3 regions of the Streptomyces sp. 1222.5 genome follow, and region 1 is predicted to be linked to each of the others. Evidence: riboswitches for the same ligand, from Rfam matches in the RefSeq annotation. Region 1 holds a riboswitch; each other region holds the start of a gene.
The links. Region 1 has a riboswitch for cyclic di-AMP ahead of BLW57_RS22565 (transglycosylase SLT domain-containing protein). Riboswitches for the same ligand answer to the same signal wherever they lie in the genome.
Positions count from the first base shown of each region.

Region 2: it holds a riboswitch for cyclic di-AMP, as region 1 does, so the genes downstream of both, BLW57_RS16650 (LysM peptidoglycan-binding domain-containing protein) here and BLW57_RS22565 (transglycosylase SLT domain-containing protein) in region 1, are expected to answer to the same signal.
Region 3: it holds a riboswitch for cyclic di-AMP, as region 1 does, so the genes downstream of both, BLW57_RS16260 (C40 family peptidase) here and BLW57_RS22565 (transglycosylase SLT domain-containing protein) in region 1, are expected to answer to the same signal.

Region 1 covers NZ_FNSZ01000001.1:5,001,567-5,008,764, reverse strand. Annotated here, with positions in the region: gene BLW57_RS22570 (polyprenyl synthetase family protein) at 1-925, opposite strand, end outside; cyclic di-AMP (ydaO/yuaA leader) riboswitch at 1,655-1,837, shown strand; gene BLW57_RS22565 (transglycosylase SLT domain-containing protein) at 1,843-2,331, shown strand; gene BLW57_RS22560 (HAD family hydrolase) at 2,521-3,333, opposite strand; partial or broken gene BLW57_RS42455 (NAD(P)/FAD-dependent oxidoreductase) at 3,445-3,923, opposite strand; gene fahA (fumarylacetoacetase) at 4,191-5,408, shown strand; gene BLW57_RS22545 (M56 family metallopeptidase) at 5,646-6,584, shown strand; gene BLW57_RS22540 (GntR family transcriptional regulator) at 6,818-7,198, shown strand, end outside.
Region 2 covers NZ_FNSZ01000001.1:3,728,305-3,735,502, forward strand. Annotated here, with positions in the region: gene BLW57_RS16630 (Ppx/GppA phosphatase family protein) at 1-365, opposite strand, end outside; gene BLW57_RS16635 (DUF501 domain-containing protein) at 362-961, opposite strand; gene BLW57_RS16640 (FtsB family cell division protein) at 1,007-1,483, opposite strand; gene eno (phosphopyruvate hydratase) at 1,587-2,894, opposite strand; gene BLW57_RS16650 (LysM peptidoglycan-binding domain-containing protein) at 3,259-3,948, opposite strand; cyclic di-AMP (ydaO/yuaA leader) riboswitch at 3,953-4,125, opposite strand; gene BLW57_RS16655 (LysM peptidoglycan-binding domain-containing protein) at 4,324-5,376, opposite strand; gene BLW57_RS16660 (cytochrome P450 family protein) at 5,534-6,856, opposite strand; gene BLW57_RS16665 (nucleoside triphosphate pyrophosphohydrolase) at 6,948-7,198, opposite strand, start outside.
Region 3 covers NZ_FNSZ01000001.1:3,639,360-3,646,557, forward strand. Annotated here, with positions in the region: gene BLW57_RS16250 (M23 family metallopeptidase) at 1-538, shown strand, start outside; gene pcrA (DNA helicase PcrA) at 598-3,078, opposite strand; cyclic di-AMP (ydaO/yuaA leader) riboswitch at 3,388-3,532, shown strand; gene BLW57_RS16260 (C40 family peptidase) at 3,541-4,686, shown strand; gene BLW57_RS16265 (tellurite resistance/C4-dicarboxylate transporter family protein) at 4,788-5,753, shown strand; gene BLW57_RS16270 (hypothetical protein) at 5,789-6,142, opposite strand; gene BLW57_RS16275 (C40 family peptidase) at 6,621-7,198, shown strand, end outside.

The DNA.
Region 1 (7,198 bases):
GGGCCTCCTTCGCGTAGCGGATCGTGTCCTGGCGGGCCTGCTCCAGCGCGGGGTGGGCGCGCAGCGCCGCCAGCGCCTCGGCGTGCCGGGCGTCGTCGCTGAGATCGGAGTCCAGCAGCTCGCACAGCGCGATGTCCTCGGCCAGCCCGAGCCGGGCGGCCCGCTCGCGCAGCCGGAGCACGGGCAGCGTGGCGATGCCCTCGCGCAGGTCGGTGCCCGGGGTCTTGCCGGACTCGTGGGAGTCGGAGGCGATGTCCAGGACGTCGTCCGCGAGCTGGAAGGCGACCCCGAGCCGCTCGCCGTACTGGGTGAGCACGTCGACGACCGTCTCGTCGGCGCCGGACATCATCGCGCCGAACCGGCAGGAGACCGCGACCAGCGAGCCCGTCTTGCCGCCGAGTACGTCCAGGTAGTGATCGACCGGGTCGCGGCCGTCCGTGGGACCGGCGGTCTCCAGGATCTGGCCCGTGACCAGCCGCTCGAACGCGAGGGCCTGCACCCGGACCGCCTCGGGACCGAGGTCGGCGAGGATCTGGGAGGCCCGGGCGAACAGGAAGTCGCCGGTCAGGACCGCGACGGAGTTGCCCCAGCGGGTGTTGGCGCTGTCCACACCGCGGCGCACGGCCGCCTCGTCCATCACGTCGTCGTGGTACAGCGTGGCGAGGTGGGTCAGCTCCACGACCACTGCCGAGGGCACGATGCCCGGCGCGTAGGGGTCGCCGAACTGGGACGCGAGCATCACGAGCAGCGGACGGAACCGCTTCCCACCGGCCCGTACGAGGTGCTGCGCGGCCTCCGTGATGAACGGGACCTCGCTCTTGGTGGCCTCGAGCAAGCCTTCCTCGACAGCCGTCAATCCGGCCTGGACATCGGCTTCCAGAGCCTGGTCCCGCACGCTCAGCCCGAACGGCCCGACGACGGTCACGAGGGGTCTCCTGTCTGCTGGTGTCTGCTGGCGCTTACACGGTTTGTCGATAGGTCGCTGCCATCACTCAAGTCAGCGTATCCGGTCCTCTTTCGATCACCGATAGCGCCCACCGGTCCAGCCTGGGCGGTATCGGATCATGACCGGTATGGGTTTGATCGGTTGGTAAGAATGGACATTTATCGACTTAACAGGAATCCGCACACTTTGTCGCGAAACGCGGCGTGAGCGGAGTAATGCCGACGCCACCCGGTGGACACCTCGGGAGCACGCCGGGAGCGGCGACCCACTCGGGCACAACGGATACAACGGGCACATCGGGCGCGCAACAGCACCCGACACCCACCCGGACACCCCCTTCCCTCGTCGCCGCACTTCACCTCTTCGCGCGCCGCGGCCACCACCACAACGACCGGCGCCTCGTCGCGGGTTCCGCCGCAATGCCACCTCGGCCGCAAATCACCTGAATCCCTCATGTCTGATTTGCATTATTTTGCTATTTCGTGAGTTGGCTCACTCGGGCGGGAGAACCACCCCCACTCACCGGCATCCCCTTCTCCCCTTGCCCTACTGGCGAGTTGAGAGTTGGCAACCGCAAAGGATCAAGCGCCTCAAAAGCCACAGACCAAGGTCAAATAGGGTGTTGTGTGAATCCAGTACTTGTTCCCGACATGTGCTCTCGCATACGTTCCGGGCCGTCGGGCGGACGCCTAATCCTGCCGCCGCCCGCGTAACCCATCGACGAACTCATTTCGTACGGCAGGAGCGGGGGACCCAGGTAAGCCATCGCCGTACCGGTCGGCACACGTCGCACCGGAACGGCTAGGGGTGAAGCCGCGCCTCCCCAGGGCACGGCCGGGCACCTCCCCGCCCGAACCCGACAGCTCACCTCGCAGGCGACGGAGAGGAACTTCCCCATGCCTGCTGCCGCTCAGCCCCGCCGCACCCGGAACAACCGCCTCGTCCGCACCATCGCCGCCCTCGGCACCGGCGCCGCTGTCCTCGCCCTGCCGCTCGTCGGCGCCGCGAGCGCCTCCGCGGCCCCCACCACCGCCCCGACGGCCTCCACCACCCCCGCCGGGTACCCGAACAACCTCGACGGCTGGATCCGCGAATCCCTCGCGATCATGGCCGAGAAGAAGATCCCGGGCACGTACCACGGCATCTACCGCAACATCATGCGGGAGTCCTCCGGCAACCCCAACGCCATCAACCTCTGGGACTCGAACGCCGTCAAGGGCACCCCGTCCAAGGGTCTGCTCCAGGTCATCGACCCGACCTTCGCCGCCTACCACGTGGTCGGCACCTCCTTCGACCCCTACGACCCGGTCGCGAACATCACCGCCGCCTGCAACTACGCGGCCGCGCGGTACGGCTCGATCGACAACGTCTTCGGCGCGTACTGACGGACGGGTCCGGCCCGTACCGGCGGACGCACCGAGCACGTTCCGGCGGACGTGCCCGGCGCGCACCGGCGGCGGACCGGAACCCGCCCGGCATCCCGCACCCGACGCCCGGCGGACCGGAGCGCACCGGCACCTGACGGACCGGCGCGCACCGGCCTCCGGACGAACGGAGCAGTGCCGAAGAGCCGGTCACCCGGCCGGGAAGAGTCCTTCGAGGACGACGGCCACGCCGTCGTCCTCGTTCGACTCGGTGACCTCGTCGGCCACCGCCTTGAGTTCGGGGTGCGCGTTGGCCATGGCCACGCCCCGCGCGGCCCAGTCGAACATCGGGATGTCATTGGGCATGTCCCCGAAGGCCAGCGCGCGTTCCGGGCCCACTCCGAGCCGCTCGGCGGCCAGCGCGAGCCCGGTCGCCTTGGTCACCCCGCGCGGCTGGAGCTCCACGGTGCCCGGCCCGGACATGGTGACGGTCGCCAGCGAACCCACCGCCGCACGCGCGACCGCCGCCAACTCGTCGTCGCACAGGGTGGCGTGGCGCAGCAGGACCTTGCTGATGGGCTCGCACCACAGGTCGTCGCGCCGGCCCACCCGGAGCGCGGGAAGCGTGGGGTGCGGCATCAGATAGCCGGGCTCGATGAGGGTGAGCCCGTCCACCCCGTCCTGGTCTACGGCCGCGAACACCTGGCCCACCTCCGCCTCGATCTTGCCGAGCGCGGTCTCCGCCAGCTCCCGGTCCAGCCGGACCGACCACAGCAGGCGGTCCGCCGCGGCGTCGTAGACCTGAGCACCCTGTCCGCACACCGCGAGCCCCGTGCAGCCGAGGTTCGCCAGCAGCGGCCGTACCCGCGGAGCCGGCCGGCCCGTCACCACCAGATGCCGGGCGCCCGCCCCCGCCACCCGCGCGAGCGCGGCGAGCGACCGGTCGGAGACGGTGTCGTCGCCACGCAGCAACGTCCCGTCCAGGTCGGTGGCGATCAGTGCATATGCCGGGGTGGGTGCCATGATCAGAGAATACGGACACCGCGCCCCGCCGACTCACCGCTCTCTCCACGTACTTACGTGCTGCTCGGCCCCAAGTGGCGTACTCCGGAACCTCGATGGCCCAGCCGCACCTCAGCCGTGCCGCGCGGCCAGGTGCTTCGCCAGACGGGGGGAGGCGAACTCCGTACCGCACACGAAGCGCATCACCGGCCCGTACGAGGACGCCGCCGGAAGCCCCGTGAAGTACAGGCAGGGCACCGGTGACACAGCCGGGGCCGAGCCGGGGCGTGCCGCGGCTCACCGCGAGCCGGGTGCGCAGCCCGTGGCCGAGGAAGACCGTCGCCGCGATGTCGACGCGGTAGCGGGTGGCGGCGACGACACGGTCGGCGGTGGGCCGCTCTGCCCGACCGCCGAGGGTGCGGACGGGCAGGACCGGGTTGCCGCCGGGACCTCGGCACCCACCAGCCGCTCGATCTCCTGGACCCGCACCCCGCTGTCGAAGGCTCGCGCAGCCACCAGGCGCCGAGCGGGCCGAGCACCCGGCGGACCAGGTGGTGGCGGGCGGGCTCGGGCAGGTAGCGGTAGGGGTGCGGGTAGTTGCTGAGCGCCCATGGTGCGAGCGGCGATCCGACCGAGCAGCGGCGTCGGTGCCGCCGACTCGCCGCGCGCCGTCCGCAGTGCTGCGGGCTGCACTGCCCGAGGGCTGCGGGAGCTGCAACGCCGGAGTTGCCGGAGGCGCGGCCCAAGAGCTGCGGGTGGCACAGCCCAAGAGCTGCGAGAGGCACTGCCCAAGACACGCATCTCGGCCGTAACGTGTGGCGCGACCACATGGAACGTATCGCCATGCATGGCTCGGATGAGAGTGAGGCAGTACCCCCATGCCCCCCTTCGACGTCCCCGAGGGCGACCCCTTCGGCCCGCACAACCTTCCCTACGGCGTGTTCTCGCCCTCCGGCAGCACGGAACGCAGGGTCGGCGTCCGGCTCGGGGACCACGTGCTCGACGCGGGCGCCGCGGCCGCCGCGCTCGGCTCGCCGCACCACCCGCTGCTGGCTCAGCCCACCCTCGACGCGCTGCTCGCCGCCGGGCGCGCGGCCTGGTCCGACGTGCGGCGCGCCCTGACGGAGTGGGTGACGTCGTCCGCGCATCGGCCGACGATCGAACCGCTGTTCCACCCCCTGTCGTCGGTGACCCTCCATCTGCCCTTCGAGGTGGCCGACTACGTCGACTTCTACGCCTCGGAGAACCACGCCCGGAACGTCGGCCACATCTTCCGGCCGGACGCCGAGGACTCCCTCACCCCCAACTGGAAACACCTGCCGATCGGTTACCACGGCCGCTCCGGCACGGTCGTCGTCTCGGGCACCGACGTCATCCGGCCGTCCGGCCAGCGCAAGGGCCCCGGTGACCCCGCTCCCGTCTTCGGCCCGTCGATCCGGCTGGACATCGAGGCGGAGGTCGGCTTCGTCGTGGGCGCGCCCTCCGAACTGGGCCGGCCGGTCGCGCTCGGCGACTTCCGCGAGCACGTCTTCGGGCTGTGCCTGCTGAACGACTGGTCCGCGCGCGACATCCAGGCCTGGGAGTACGTCCCCCTCGGCCCGTTCCTCGGCAAGTCCTTCGCCACCTCGGTGTCGGCGTGGATCACGCCGCTGGAAGCACTGGAGCACGCGCGCGTGGCGCCCCCGGAGCGCACGCACCCGCTGCTGCCCTACCTGGACGACTCGGCCCCGGGGATCGAGCCCGGCGGTTACGACCTGCGGATCTCCGTCGCCATCAACGGCCATGTGGTGTCGGAACCCCCCTTCTCGACCATGTACTGGACCGCCGCGCAGCAGCTCGCCCACATGACGGTGAACGGCGCCTCGCTGCGCACCGGCGACCTGTACGGCTCCGGCACGGTCAGCGGACCCGAGGAGGCCCAGCGGGGTTCGCTGCTGGAGCTGACCTGGAACGGCCGAGACCCGCTGGAGCTCCCGGACGGCAAGAGAGCCTTCCTGGAGGACGGCGACGTGGTGACGATGTCGGCGTGGGCCCCGGGCCCCGACGGTCGGCGCGTCGCACTGGGCGAGGTCAGCGGGCGCGTCGTCTCGGGCTGAGCGACTGCCTGAACCCGTGCTCGGCCTGTCGGAGCACGCGGGAAGTCGCAGGCCCGGGCGCGGGCGCCCGGGCCTGCGGAGGAAGAGGTGCGGCAGGCTGTCCGAGGGCCTGACTCCTGCCGCCCTTCTTCGTCATACTGACGGGGACACGCACCACATGCGGCGAGCCGCCGCGCGCCGCTCCCTTGGCACCACCGAGACCCGCACCCCTCTCCGACCAGGAACCGGAGCCCCGGCATGACCGTCTGCCTGCTCCTGCTGAGCGTCGTCGCTCTGACGGCCGCCGTGCCCATCCCGCGCGCGTTGACGCGGGCCGCCTGGACCGAGCGGGATCCCGTGGTCGCGCTGTGGGTGTGGCAGTGTCTCGTCGCCACCGTCCTGCTGTGCTGCCTGGCGGCCCTGATCCTGGGAGCGGCAGCCGTCTTCCACACCGTGCGCGACCACGTGTTCGCCCCCGCCCCTCCCGCCGTCACCGCCGCGTACGACCTCTCCGCCGCCCCGGTGTGGGCGGCCGTACTCACGCTGCTGCTGGCGTGCGGGGCCGCCTGGACGACGGCGATGCTGGCCCGGGAACTCGTCGAGGCCCGCCGCAGCCGCGGTCAGGCCCGGGCGCACCTGCGCGAACGCGCCCCCGACCTGCCGGCCGGACTGCCGGCGGCACGCGGGCCGATGCTGGTGCTGGAGGACGAGTACCCGGACGCCTGGTGGATGCCGGGGCACCCACCGCAACTGGTCGTCACCACGGGGGCCCTGCACCGGCTCACGCACCACCAGTTGGACGCCGTCCTCACACACGAGCGCGGCCACGCGCGCGCCCACCACGACTGGCTGCTGCACCTGTCCACCGCACTCGCCACGGGCTTCCCACGCGTCCCGCTCTTCGCCCACTTCTGCGACCAGACGCACCGCCTGGTCGAGCTGGCCGCGGACGACACGGCGTCCCGGCGCTGCGGGCACCTCACCACGGCCCTCGCCCTGATCGAGCTGAACCAGCACCGGGGTGTCCTTTCCTGCGCCTCCAGCCACCGCCTCCTCGGCGAGCGCGTGGACCGCCTGCTGGAGCCCTCGCCGCGGCTGCTGCGCCGGCACCGGGCCCTGACGACGACCGTGGCCGCGCTGGTGCCCCTGCTGCCCCTGCTCATCACCTTCGCGCCGGGGCTTACCGCGCTGTCGTGACCCGCGGGTGGTGACGGCACCGCCGTCGCTACCGGCCCGGTGTCGGAATCGGCGCCGTAGGGGGGAGCCGGTGCCTCAGGGGGAGAGAAAGCCGACGCCGGGTCGCGACCGGGTGGCAGATCTCCCCTCCAGCTCGGGTGAACTCCCAGGTCAGCGGCGTTTTCCACACACCCTCACCTGGCGCAACACTTCAGCAACACCTCTTTCCCTACCTTCTCGGTATGGTTCCAGCCATGCCACCCACCGACCGCCCCCGCGACCATGCCGGTCAGGGCGCAGCGACCACCGTCGCCGCCCACCGCACGCGTCGCCGGCTGCGTGCGGACCGGGCCCGGCAGCTCGCCGACCTGCTGCGCCGGCAACTCCTCACCGGCGTCTACCAGGACGGCACCCTCCCCCACGAGTCGACCCTCGCCACCGATTACCGCGCGACCCGCAACACCGTCCGCCAGGCCCTGGACCTGCTCCGGGCGGAGGGTCTGGTGGACCGGTTGCCCGGGGTCGGAACCGTGGTCGTCGCCCGTAAGTACCCGCACGGGCTCGACCGTCTGATGGGCCTCGCGGAAACCCTCCGTGAACACGGCCGCGTCACCAACGAGGTCCGCACCATGGGC
Region 2 (7,198 bases), 1.3 Mb from region 1:
GCGCCCGTGAAGGAGAACTCGGCCTCCTGGTCCCCGGTGATGACCTCCGGCTCGACACCGAGGATGTCCACGACACCGCGGACGAACTCGTCCCGGTTCTCCGCGTCGCGGGAGGCCGAGGTGGCGACGAAGCGGAGCTTCTCGGCGCCGTGCTCCTTGATGATCTCCGCGTACTCGCGGCAGGCGGCGAAGGTCCGCTCCAGCGCCTCGGGGGCGAGCCGGCCGGTGCGGTCGACTCCCTGGCCGAGCCGGACGATCGTCATGCGCCGGTCCAGGTCGACGAGTTCGCCGGTGGCCGGGTCCGCGTCGGCGACCAGGAGACGGATGGAGTTCGTACCGCAGTCGATGGCGGCGACCCGGGTCACTTGCCGTCCTCCTCGACGGGCCTGGCGGCGAAGAAGCCGTCCTCGGTGGCGTCCACCTGCCACTCCTCACCGCACGGGGGCCCGGACGGCGTCACGCACGGCCCCTTGCTCCACCACTCCGGCAGCATGGCGATCGCCTCGTCGCCGAGCGGGTTCACGCCCGGCCCCGCGGCCAGCGAGTGCGCCACGAGGACGTGCAGGCACTTCACCCGGTCCGGCATGCCGCCCGCGCTGGGGAATCCGGCCAGGACCTCGATCTCGTCGCGGCGCCGGACGTAGTCCTCGTGCGCGGCCCGGTAGGCGGCGGCCAGCTCGGGGTCGGTGCCCAGCCGCTCGGTCATCTCCTTCATGACGCCGTTCGCCTCCAGCGTGCCGATCGCCGAGGCGGCACGCGGGCACGTCAGGTAGTACGTCGTCGGGAAGGGCGTGCCGTCGGGCAGGCGCGGCGCCGTCTCCACGACGTCCGGCTGGCCGCAGGGGCAGCGGTGCGCGATGGCCCGCAGGCCCCGCGGCGGGCGGCCGAGCTGCTGCTTGAAGGCCTCGACGTCCGCGTCGGTGGGCTCGGTGTGCGGAGTGGGCGGCGGAGGCGTTTCCATGACTGCTTTCAGGGTGGCTTTCTGTCGGTGACCGGCCGGGGCCGGCTACTGGTCGGAGGCGTCGGACTTGTCGACGCCGTCCCAGACGTTCGCGTACCAGGGCCGGTGCGCGGCCCGGAGATCGGTGCGGGACTGCCTGGCGGATCCCGGGTCCACCACCACGTACCCGGTCTCGCCGGGCTTCACGTAGTGCAGCCGGTGCCGGATCTGCTGCTCGGCGTAGGCGTCGTCCTGCCAGCGCGCCTTGAGGTCCCGCAGCTGCTCGACGCGCCGGCGGGCCTGTTCCTGGCGGTGCTGCAGGTCGGCGATCTCCGCGCGCTGGGAGACGTACTGCCGCATCGGGTAGGCGAGGGCGACGATCAGCGAGCACAGCACCAGCGCGAGCAGGGCCGCGCGGCCGGTGAGCCGCGAGCGGCGCGCCTGGCGCTTGGTCTGGGAGCGGTAGACGCGGGCCGCCGTCTGCTCGCCGAGCAGCCGCAGCCTGGTCGCGGTGGAGAAACGGTCCCGGTCCTTCACGGCCATCTGGTCCTCCGCCTCCCCTTTCACGTGCGTACGTCCCCGGACACGGTACGGGACCGGGGACGGGGACGTACGTACGACTGGCTAAGACTTAGCCCGGTGGAGGTCAGCCCTTGGAGACCTCGTGGTGGCCGCGGAAGCGCGGGAAGGCGCTGCGGCCGGCGTACACCGCGGCGTCGTCGAGGATCTCCTCGATGCGCAGCAGCTGGTTGTACTTGGCGACACGGTCCGAGCGGGCCGGGGCGCCGGTCTTGATCTGGCCGCAGTTCACGGCGACCGCGAGGTCGGCGATGGTGACGTCCTCGGTCTCGCCGGAGCGGTGGGACATCATGCACTTGAAGCCGTTGCGCTGGGCCAGCTCGACGGCGTCCAGGGTCTCGGTCAGCGAACCGATCTGGTTGACCTTGACGAGCAGGGCGTTGGCGGAGCCCTCCTCGATGCCGCGGGCGAGGCGCTCCGGGTTGGTGACGAAGAGGTCGTCGCCGACGATCTGGACCTTGTCGCCCAGCTTGTCGGTGATGACCTTCCAGCCGGCCCAGTCGTCCTCGTACAGCGGGTCCTCGATGGAGACGAGCGGGTACGCGGAGACGAGCTCCTCGTAGTACTCGGTCATCTCGGCGGCCGAGCGGGACTTGCCCTCGAACTCGTACTTGCCGTCCTTGTAGAACTCGGACGCGGCGACGTCGAGCGCGAGCGCGATCTGCTCACCGGGGATGTAACCGGCCTGCTTGATGGCCTCGACGATGAGGTCGAGGGCGGCGCGGTTGGACTCCAGGTTCGGGGCGAAGCCGCCCTCGTCGCCGAGGCCGGTGGACAGGCCCTTGGTCTTCAGCACCTTCTTGAGGGTGTGGTAGACCTCGGCGCCCCAGCGCAGCGCCTCGGAGAAGGACTCCGCGCCGATCGGGGCGATCATGAACTCCTGGATGTCCACGTTGGAGTCGGCGTGCGAGCCGCCGTTCAGGATGTTCATCATCGGCACCGGCAGCAGGTGCGCGTTCGGGCCGCCCAAGTAGCGGAAGAGGGGGAGGTCCGAGGCCTCGGAGGCGGCGTGCGCGACGGCCAGGGAGACGCCGAGGATGGCGTTGGCGCCGAGCGAGCCCTTGTTGTCGGTGGCGTCCAGGTCGAACATGGCCTGGTCGATCAGGCGCTGCTCGGTGGCGTCGTAGCCGACGAGCTCCGGGCCGATCTGCTCGATGACGGCGAGGACGGCCTTCTCGACACCCTTGCCCTGGTAGCGGTTCGGGTCACCGTCGCGCAGCTCGATGGCCTCGAAGGCACCCGTGGAGGCGCCGGACGGGACGGCGGCACGACCCGTGCTGCCGTCGTCGAGGCCGACCTCGACCTCGACCGTGGGGTTGCCTCGGGAGTCCAGGATTTCCCGGGCTACGACGACGTCGATGGACGGCACGAGCATCTCCTTCTTGGATGTGACGCTGGAAGTGCGGGGCTGGGTGCCTCACGGCTCCGGGCCTTGCGCCTAGAGCCTATCCGCCCACGGGCCGTCGGCCACCGACCGACCGTCCCGTGGACAGGGCGGGACACGCAGACGGTACCCATTGTTCACCGTCGGAACAAAGGGGGGCGCGATGAAGAACAGGGAAAGGGCCGGAAGCGGACCGGGAGACGAAAAACCCCGCCCCGGCGCGTACGGGGGAAAGACGCGCCGGGGCGGGGAGCCCGTGGGGACGGGGGTGACCCTCACGGGGTCTTCGGGGTGGGCACCTCCAGGGTGCGCACCGGGGATGTGAGGGCGCTGTGGTCCGGCCGGGAGCCGGGTGTCACTTCAGGTGCAGCTGCTGACCGGGGAAGATCATGTCGGCGTCCTGGACGATGTCCTTGTTCAGCTCGAAGAGCTTCTTCCAGCCGCCCTGGACGTGGTGCTTCGTGGCGATGGTGCTGAGGGTGTCGCCCTTGACCACCTTGTACTCGCCGTCGCCCTTCTTGACCTTCTTGCCGGTCGGGGTGGTGACGGTCTTGCTCGCGGCCGGACGCTCGGCGGACCGGGAGGCGGCCTGCGTGTCGGTGGAGCGGGTGGTGGTCGTCGTCTTCGACGAGGAGCCGCCCGTCGAGGTGGAGCCGGTCGAGCCGTTGTAGGGGGTGCTCGACAGGCCCGTGCCGCAGACCGGCCAGGCGCCCTTGCCCTGGGCGGCGAGAACCTTCTCGGCGACGGCTATCTGCTGCGCCTTGCCGGCCTGGTTGGCCTGCGGGGCGTAGGCGGTGCCGCCGTACGCGGCCCAGGTGGAGGCGGAGAACTGCAGACCGCCGTAGTAGCCGTTTCCGGTGTTGATGGACCAGTTGCCGCCGGACTCGCACTGGGCGACCGCGTCCCACTGGGAGGCGGTGGCGGCGGAGGCGTTGCCGGCCGCCATCAGCGGAGCGGCGACGGCGGCACCGGTGACACCGGCGAGCGCGACGGCGCGGACGGCCTTGGACGGACGACGGTGCTTGCCCTTGCTGGAAAACAGCATGGATCGATCCCCTCACCGACGCCTGCGAGGTGAGCTGTCGGGTTCGGGCCGGTTGAGTTGCCCGGCCGCACTCCCGCTTGCGCGGAGTGCGGCTTCACCCCAAGCCGGTGCCGGCTCAACTGCCGGCAACGGCACTTACCTTGGGTCCCCCGCTCCTGCCTACGGCGCATGACGCGACGACTGTTCCCGGGCAACCGCTGGCAGGATTCGGCGTTGCGACTGCCGGGGCTCGTGGTGACGAGCGGCCTTGACCGTAGACACGCGATCCGCGGAATTTCAAAGACGATCAGGGCTTCTGAGACTCATCCCACACTTTCACCAAACCGGACATTAGCGCCGCAAGTGGGGCGTCAACTCCCGCTATCCGGCGTCCGTTTAGGTACCGATTTCCAGGGTCTGACCGGCAGTGATGCGGTTCGGGTCGGACCCGATCTCCTTCTTGTTGCCGGCGTAGAGGGCGCGCCACCCGCCCTCGACCGCAAGGGACTCGGCGATGGAGGCGAGCGAGTCGCCCTGACGGACGGTGTAGTCGTCCGCCTCACGGGAGGCGTGACGGCCGGTCGAGGTGGAGTCCTGACCGTTTGTCACGTTTTCGTCCGCGCTCTCGCCGCGGTGACGTCCGCCACTGCTGAGCGCGCCGGTGTCGACCAGGCTCCAGGATCCGGCGTTCTGCTGGGAATTGTCCGAGTTGCCGGCATCCGGAACGGCCGTGGGCGAGCCGCCGTCCCCCTGCGGGCTTCCGGCGTCACCGGCCTCGGGGGAGGCGGACTTGTCCGACTTGGGAGTGTTGGTACCGGTCGAATCGTCCTCGGTGCCGTGCCCCTTGCCGCCCTTGTCCGGGTGGGAGGTGGGCTTCCCGTGCGCGTCACCGGAGGAGTCCGAGTCGGCCTTGGAGCCGGAGGAGCCGGTGGAGTCGGAGGCGGAGGAATCGCCGGACGACGACGAATCCGGCAGACCGGACGACGGGGAGGTGTCACCCGATCCAGACGAGTCGTCCGAACCCTGTGCGTTCCCGGACTCGTCGACGCCCGTGTCGACGTCCAGGGAGCCGGAGTTCTGGGTCAGCCCGGAGAGCAGGGCGCAGGTGGCCCAGGGGGTGGTGCCCCGGTCGGCGAGGATCTTCTCGGCGACGGAGATCTGCTGCGAGCGGCTGGCCTCGTCGGCGCTGTAGGCGTACTGCCCGCCGCCGTACTTGTCCCAGTCCTCCTGCGATATCTGGAGTCCGCCGTAGTAGCCGTTGCCGGTGTCGGCGCTCCACGAGCCGCCGCTCTCGCACTCGGCCACCTTGTCCCACGTGGTGCCGTCGGCCGCGTTGGCGCTCGCCGCGCCGAGCAGCGGGATGGCGATGGCGGAGCCGGTCACTCCGGCCGCGACGAGGAGAGCTGGAGCCTGACGGGGGCGACGATGGCGGCCGTTCCCGGAGAGCATGCGGAAGCCTTTCGTGCGACAGCAGGACCGACGCGGCGGATGGTGCTCGTCGCCACGCTGAGGGAGGAACGTATCGGCAGACGATCACTTGTCACAAGTTCATGCCGCGCAGATCACGTGAAGATCACAGAGTTGAACGCCTGTGGTGTTGACGGTTCTACGAACTCTGGGCCGGCTCCTCGCCGGTTCCCCCGGTGGCCGGGGCGGCCGGAGTGAACTCCACGGGCAGGGTGCGCAGGCCGCGCATGATGAGTCCGCCGCGCCAGCGCAGTTCGGCCGGGTCGGCGGCGAGCCGCAGGTCGGGCAGGCGGGTGAGGAGGGTGGCGAGCGCGGTCTGGCCCTCCAGGCGGGCGAGCGGCGCGCCGAGGCAGTAGTGGATGCCGTGGCCGTAGCCGAGGTGCTGGTTGTCGCGGCGGGCGAGGTCCAGCACGTCCGGGTCGGCGAAACGCGCGGGGTCCCGGTCGGCCGCCGCCAGCACGACCAGCACCGGGTCGCCCGGCGCGATGTCCCGCCCGCCGACGGTGAGCGGCTCGGTGGCGAACCGCCAGGTGGCCAGCTCCACCGGCCCGTCGAAGCGCAGCAGTTCCTCCACCCCGGTCTCCAGGAGGTCCCGCTCCCCCCTCGCCAGGGACTCCTGCAGCCGCCGGCGCTGTGCGGGATGGGTGAGCAGGGCGTAGGTGCCGTTGCCGATGAGGTTGACGGTGGTCTCGAAGCCGGCGAACAGGAGGATGAAGGCCATGGCGGCGGCCTCGTTCTCGGTGAGGTGCTCACCGTGGTCGGAGGCGCGGATGAGACCCGAGATGAGGTCCTCGCCGGGCCCCGGCTCGGCGGGCAGGGCCGCACGCTTCTTGTGGATCAGCTCGGCCAGGTAGCCGCGCATCTTCTTCACCGACCGCGCGACCCCGCCCCGCGGTCCACCGCCGTGCCGGATCATCATCCCGGCCCAGTCCCGGAAGTCGTCCTGGTCCTCGCGCGGGACGCCGAGGAGGTCGCAGATGGCGTAGATGGGCAGCGGGAAGGCGAACTCGTGGATGAGGTCGGCGGAGCCACGCTCGGCGAACCGGTCGATGAGGTGGTCGGTGAGCTCCTGCACGCGGTGCGCGAACTCGGCGACCCGGCGCGGGGTGAACGCCTTGCTCACGAGCCGGCGCAGCCGGGTGTGGTCGGGCGGGTCGATGTTCAGCAGGTGCGTCATCAGCTCGGCCTTGCGCTCACCGGGGATGCCGGTCTTCCCCTTGGCGTGCGCGGGCTCGTCGTGATGCGCCGGGTTCTTGCTCAGCCGCTGGTCGGCCAGGGCCTGCTTGGCGTCGGCGTAACGGGTGACCAGCCAGGCCTCGACACCGCTGGGCAACCGGGTGCGGTGCACCGGCGCGTGCTCGCGCAGCCAGGCGTAGGCGGGGTACGGGTCGGTGGCGAACTCCCAGGTGAAGAGCTCGGGCGCGGAACCGGGGGCGGTCGAGGGGCGGGGCTGGTCGGTCACCCCTCGACGGTATCCGGACGGGCCCGCCGTCCCGCCCGCGGTGTCGTGCCCCGCGCCGCCGGGTTCCGTACCCTCGGGCCGCCCGGGCCCGCTACCCCTCCTGCGGCGCCGGGCCGTCCGCCCGGCCCGTGCCCTCCGCCGCGCGTATCGCGTCCCGGTAGACCCGTGCCGCCGCGCGCAGCGCCGCTTCCGGGTCGACGCCGGACGCCTCGGCGCGGACCGCCAGCGCGAGCAGCTCGTAGCCGACGCCCTCCCCCTGCGGCAGCGGGACGTCCAGGTCCGCCGTGCGTGCGCGGGAGGCGAGCTTGGCGGCGAGGGCGAGGCCGGGCTGGCCGAGGGGGA
Region 3 (7,198 bases), 1.4 Mb from region 1:
GCTCAAGACGCTCGCGGCGGGCGCCGACGACTTCGCCGACCGGGCCAGCCGCACCCAGGAGCGGATCGACCTCAAGGCCCAGCAGGAACTGCAACAGAAGAAGGCCGCGGCGGAGGCCGCACTCAAGGAACGACTGCGGCCCAAGTTCGCGCTGCCCGTCATGGACCGCGGACTCAGCGCCTACTTCGGCCAGGCGGGCGTGAACTGGATGTCGGTGCACACCGGCATCGACTTCCCCGTCTCCTACGGCACCACGGTGATGGCCGCCACCGACGGAACCGTCAGCACCAAGTGGAACAGTGCCTACGGCAACATGCTGATCCTCACCGCGAAGGACGGCACGGAGACCTGGTACTGCCACCTCTCCAGCTACCGCGTGGCCTCCGGCACGGTCGTCAAGGCCGGCCAGTCGATCGCCTACTCCGGCAACTCGGGCAACTCCACCGGCCCGCACCTGCACTTCGAGGTACGGCCGGCGGGCGGGGCGGCCATAGACCCGCTGCCGTGGCTGCGCAGCCACGGGCTGGACCCGACCTGAGCCGGCTTGTTTCCTCGTGCCGAGTGAGCCCCGCCCGTGCAGGCGGGGCTCATCGCGTTCTACAGCTTCTCCACCGGCGCGTACCGCAGCAGCAGCCGCTTCGGCTTGGTGTCGCCGAAGTCGATCGTCGCCTCCGCGTTCCCACCCGTGCCCGTGACCGCGACGACCGTGCCGAGACCGAACTGATCGTGGGTGACACGGTCTCCGACGGCCAGCGCGACCACCGGCTTCTCCGCGGTGCGCCGCGTGGCGAACCCGGACGCGCCGGACGCCGAGGAGCGTGAGCGGGACGAGGACAGGGAGGCCGCGATCCCGGAGGCCGGCCCGGAGGACACCGGCGCGGCGGCCCCCGTCCGCTTCCAGTCCACGTGGGTCGGCGGGATCTCCTCCAGGAAGCGGGAGGGCGGGTTGTACGACGGCTGGCCCCAGGCGCTGCGCATCGCCGAACGCGTGAGGTACAGCCGCTCCCGCGCGCGGGTGATGCCGACGTACGCCAGGCGCCGCTCCTCCTCCAGCTCCTTGTTCTGGCCGAGGGCGCGCATGTGCGGGAAGACGCCGTCCTCCATGCCGGTCAGGAACACGACCGGGAACTCCAGGCCCTTGGCGGTGTGCAGGGTCATCAGCGTGATGACGCCGTCGCCGTCCTCCTCGTCGGGGATCTGGTCCGAGTCGGCGACCAGGGCGACCTGCTCCAGGAAGTCGGCGAGCGTGCCGGTCTCTCCCTCGGCGCGCTCCTGCTCGAACTCCAGGGCCACGGCGGCGAGTTCCTGGAGGTTCTCGATGCGCGTCTCGTCCTGAGGATCGGTGGAGGCCTGCAACTCGGCAAGATAGCCGGTGCGTTCGAGTATGGCCTCCAGCACCGTCGCCGGTCCCGCCCCGGACTCCACGATCGTCCGCAGGTCCTCCATCAGCGTATTGAACCGCTTGACCGCGTTGGTGGAGCGCGCGGCCATGCCGTACGCCTCGTCGACGCGCTTGAGCGCCTGGGGGAAGCTGATCTTCTCGCGCTGGGCGAGGGCGTCGATCATCGCCTCGGCGCGGTCGCCGATGCCCCGCTTGGGCACGTTGAGGATGCGGCGCAGCGGCACCGTGTCCTCGGGGTTGGCGAGGACACGCAGGTAGGCGAGGACGTCCCGGACCTCCTTGCGCTCGTAGAAGCGGACACCGCCGACGACCTTGTAGGGCAGGCCGACGCGGATGAAGACCTCTTCGAAGACACGGGACTGGGCGTTGGTGCGGTAGAAGACGGCGACGTCGCCCGCCTTCGCCTCGCCCGCGTCGACCAGGCGGTCTATCTCGTCGGCGACGAACTGCGCCTCGTCGTGCTCGGTGTCGGCGACGTAACCGGTGATCCGCGCGCCCTGGCCGGCGTTGGTCCACAGGTTCTTCGGGCGGCGGGACTCGTTGCGCTCGATGACCGCGTTGGCGGCGGACAGGATGGTCTGCGTGGAGCGGTAGTTCTGCTCCAGCAGGATCGTCGTCGCGTCGGGGTAGTCCTCCTCGAACTGGAGGATGTTGCGGATCGTCGCACCGCGGAAGGCGTAGATGGACTGGTCCGCGTCACCCACGACGCACAGCTCGGCCGGCGGCAGGTCGGACTCGCTCGGCGGTACGTCCACCGGGTGCGCGGCGGTGCCGACGAGCTCGCGGACCAGGGCGTACTGGGCGTGGTTGGTGTCCTGGTACTCGTCGACCATGACGTGCCGGAAGCGACGGCGGTAGTGCTCGGCGACGTCCGGGAAGGCACGCAGCAGGTTGACCGTCGTCATGATCAGGTCATCGAAGTCGAGGGCGTTCGCCTCGCGCAGCCGCGACTGGTACAGGGCGTAGGCCTGCGCGAGGGTCTTCTCGAAGCCGTCGGTGGCCTGGGCGGCGAAGTCCTCCTCGTCGATCAGCTCGTTCTTCAGGTTGCTGATCTTGGCGCTGAATGACTTGGGCGGGAAGCGCTTGGGGTCGAGGTCCAGGTCACGGCAGACCAGGGCCATCAGGCGCTTGCTGTCGGCGGCGTCGTAGATCGAGAACGACGAGGTGAAGCCGAGCTTCTTGGACTCCCGGCGCAGGATGCGCACGCAGGCGCTGTGGAAGGTCATGACCCACATCGCGTGGGCGCGCGGGCCGACGAGCTGCTCGACGCGCTCCTTCATCTCGCCCGCGGCCTTGTTGGTGAAGGTGATCGCGAGGATCTGGCCGGGGTGCACATGCCGCTCGGCGAGCAGGTGCGCGATGCGGTGGGTGAGCACGCGGGTCTTGCCGGAGCCCGCACCGGCGACGATGAGCAGAGGGGAGCCGGCGTGCGTCACGGCCGCGCGCTGGTTCTCGTTCAGCCCCTCCAGGAGGGCCGCCGGGTCCAGCGCGGGGCGCGGGGCGCCGTCGCGGTAGTGGGCGTCCCGGTCCGGCGGCACGTCGAACTTCCCGCCGAACAGATCGTCCGGAATCGGCTCCGGGGCGTGATCGTGCTCGGGCGGCGGCGGGGGTTCCTCGTCGTGCCCGCGAGGGGGCCGGAGGTCCGCCAGGAAGCTGTCGTCAAAGAGGCTGCTCATCGCTCTACGAGTCTAGGGCGCCCCACCGACAACCGGTCCCGGTCCCCGGAACATGGCCCGCGGACGGCCGTTCCCGAGCACTTCCACGGCGGCATCGATCTTCCCGGCGGACCCCCTCCACACTCCTCACGCTGCGGAATCGCCTGGTCACCCCTGTATAAACCTGACCTCAGGTCACAGAAATGTATCGGACAAACCGCTCACCAACCTTCACAGGAGACACACGAGTTGGCTAGGTTGCCGTCAGGCCGCACGACCCCACTCCGGCGAACGTCGCCGGGCCGTGCGGCCTCCGCCGAGTCCGGCGCGCCTCGCACGGCGCCCAGAGCCGGGGACCCACCGATCCCGGGGTGAATCGGCCGACTCCCACCCGGGACGACGCCGTAGGGCAACCCTTCCGAACCACCCGCCCGAACCCGACAGCTAACCCGGTAGGCGGCCGTTTGGAAGGAGTCGCCAGCCTTGGCGTCGCACCGCAAGCCGCGCCCCGGCGGCACCCGTGGACCGGGCCTGCGCGGCCCCGCTCTCGCCACCGCCGCCTTCACCTCCGTGGCCCTCCTGTCGCAGACGGCCGAGGCCGCCGCCGACGACGGCAGGCCGAGCATGGAGGAGATCGAGAAGAAGATCGACGAGCTCTACCGCCGGGCCGACTCGTCTCCGGAGGACGAACCGGCGGCCAGGCAGCGAGCCCGCGAGGAGGAGCCGCGCCAGGAGAGCGCCCGCCGCGGGACCCGGCGCGCCAAGGCGCCGGAGGGGCGGGTGGCGTCCGCCGCCGGCCCGGACACGGCCGCCTTTCTCCTCGAGGAGTTCCCGCAGGACCACTTCGCCCAGAACAGGGTGATGAACCGGCTGGCCTCGCGCGTGCGGGACACGGCCGAACGCGGCAGGACCGGCAGGAGCCCGCGGACGCCGGACGCCGACGCCGCGCCCTACGACGTGAAGGCCGCGAAGGCCGCCGTCCAGCGCAAGCTCGCCACCGCGCGGGACCTGCTCTCGCGGCTCCCCGCCCAGGAGCACGCGCGCCCCGCCGAGCCCGACCCCACGCCCTGGGGTGACGCGCTGCCCGTAGTGCCCGCGCAGGCGGCCTGGGAGGACGGGCTGCCCGCCGCATCCGCCCCGGCAACCTGGGAGGACGGGCTGCCCGCCGTACCCGCCCCGGCCGCCTGGGAGGGCACCGGCCCGCAGACGTACGCGGCCGCAACGTCCTCCGCCGCACCCGCGCCTTCCGCAGCCACGGTCTCGCAGCAGGCCACCAAGGCCGGGAAGGCGATCGCCTTCGCGCGCGCCCAGCTCGGCAGGCCCTACGTGAGCGGTGCCAGCGGCCCCGGTTCCTACGACTGCTCCGGCCTCACCCAGGCAGCGTGGCGGGCCGCCGGTGTCATCCTTCCGCGCGCCGCCCGCGACCAGGCCGTCGCGGGCACTCCGGTGGCCCTCGCCGACGCTCGCCCCGGTGACCTGGTCTTCTTCCACGAGGACAGCAGCCATGTGGGTCTGTACACGGGCGACGGAACGATGATCCACGCCCCGGAACCGGGCGCCTACATCCGCGAGGAGCCCGTCCACCGAGGCGGCGAGGCGCTCGTCCAGGGCGTCGTCCGGCCGGCCTGACCCCTTCCGCCCGCGCATCCACGCGCGCGTGCCGGTGTTTTTGCCCGCTACGCGCGCGTGGCCTGCCCGGTCGGCCCGTCGCGGCTGCCTAGCATCGGCGCATGCCCGGCATCTCGGAAGTGCGTGCGTGGTGGGCGGAGTGGCCTCCCGCCGCCGGCGCCGCGGTCATGGCGACCGGCATCGTGTCGATGGGCCTGCACCTGTCCGGCGACGAGACGCTGTCCCGGGTGGTGCTGGTCCTGGCCGCGATCGCCTGGGTGGCGCTGGCGGCCGACTTCGTCATGCGGCTGGGCACCGACCGGCCGCGGTGGCTGGCCGCCGCGGCGACTCCGGGCGCGCTGACCGCGGTCGCCGCGACGACCGTACTGGGCACCCGGCTCTCGGTGCTGGGCTGGGAGACCCTGGCCGCGGCACTGCTCGCGCTCTCGGCGCTGCTCTGGCCGGGGCTGCTCGTCTTCGTGATGCGGCACTGGGCCCGGCGCATGCCGGGTTCGGTCTTCCTGGGCTGTGTGGCCACACAGGGCCTCGCCGTGCTGGGCGCCACGCTGGCCGCGGCCGTCGAGACGGCGTGGCTGGCGCACACCGCGATGGTGCTGTTCTGGCTGGGGCTGGTGCTCTACGGCCTCGCCCTGGTCCGCTTCGACCTGCGGCAGGTGCTGGAGGGCGCCGGGGACCACTGGATCGCGGGCGGGGCGCTCGCGATCTCGGCGCTGGCCGGCGCGAGGCTGATCGCGGCGGGTGACGGGCCCATGTACCTGTGGAACCTGGACGACCGCGGCGTACTGCGCGACGTGACGGCGGCCCTGCTCGTGCTGGATCTCGCCGCGTACGCCGTGCTGCTGGTGGCCGAGGCGGTCCGGCCCCGGCTCGGCTACGACCTGCGGCGGTGGGCGACGGTCTTCCCGATGGGGATGACGGCTGCGGCGACGCTGTCCGTCTCCACCGCCATGGACGCCCCGTGGCTCAGGGTGCCGGGGCAGGTGCTGGTGTGGGTCGGGGTGGCGGCGTGGCTGGCCACGGTCATGGGTGCGCTGCGCACGGCCCGCGCCGGCGGCGGGCCCGGCTGACCGTCGGGTCCGGCCGGGCCGTCAGCCGCGGCCGCTCAGGTCCACAGGACGGCAATAAAGATGTTCGCCGTGGTCAGCGCGCCGACCAGGGCGAACAGCCCCTTGTCGACCCGCTCCTCGTCGCGCTTCACGTAGACCAGCCCGAGGATCACGATCAGCAGGGCCAGCTTCACGCCGATCTTGACGGTGTTCACGTGGTGACCGTCGGCCTGGTTGAGGCCGACCAGGGCCACGCCGGTGACCAGCATGGTCGCAGCACCGTGCAGCATCCCGGGCACGAACCGGGCCGTGCCCTGGCCCATCGCCTTCATCTGGGTGAGGAAACCGCCGAGCAGTGCGGCGATGCCGATGATGTGCAGGCCGACGAAGAGATGGATGAGTACGTCCATGGAGCCGGAGCCTAGCCAGGGCCCTGCCGGGCCCTTCGCACCGGGCCCCTCGCACCGCCCTCACCGGCCGGGCCCCGGCGGGCGGTCGGAGCGGACGTCCGGGTTCTCGTCACCCACCACCGACGATCTTGCATATATGCGCGCCATAGCACCACACGCATCCCGCCCGTCCCCCTTTCCGCGCTTCGGTCACCACGCTGCGTGAAGGCGTCGACTCCGGAAGGTCAACATGGTCACCTACGGTCATTTCGCGATCCGTCGAAGCCAGTTCCGTACACCGCGTTACCGACTCGTCACCGGCCGGTTTAGCGTCCTCCCCCAGGTGACCGGCTCCCCACCGCCGCCCGGGCCAGGGGCGGCAGTCGGCCACCTCCGCCGAGAAAGGCCCGGCGGTGGCGCGCTCCCCCTGTACGGGCCGCCGCCGGGCACGTCGACCGCTCGGTCGCACGAGTCCTACGGAAAGGTCGTGACGGTCCAGGTGGCAGCCCACCGAAAGCCCCGGCAGAGTCCGCTCAGCGGCCATACGGTCCGGACGGCCGCCACCCTCGCCCTCGCGGGCGCCGCCACGGCCACGGCGTTCGACGGGACGGGTCACGCCGAGCCGCAACTGACGCCGACCCAGGTCAAGGCGAAGGTCGCCAGGCTGTACCAGGAGGCGGAGGCCGCCACCGAGAAGTACAACGGGGCCAAGGAGAAGGCCGACACCGCCCAGCACCGGCTCGACGGGTTGCAGGACCAGGCCGCCCGCAAGCAGCAGCGGCTGAACACGGCCCGGGACGCGCTCGGTTCGATCGCGGCGGCCCAGTACCGCGACGGCGGCATCGACCCGGCCTGGCAGCTGGCCCTCTCCAGCGACCCCGACCACTACCTGGAGGGCGCTGCCTTGGCGGAGCGGGCCGGCGACCGGCAGGCCGACGCCGTCTCCCGGGTGCGCGATCAGCTGCGTGAGATCGAGCGGCTGCGCGGCGCCGCGCGGGTCGAGCTGAAGTCGCTGCGCTCACGTCAGACGGAGCTGAAGCGGCAGAAGAAGACCATCACCGGCAAGCTCGAGGAGGC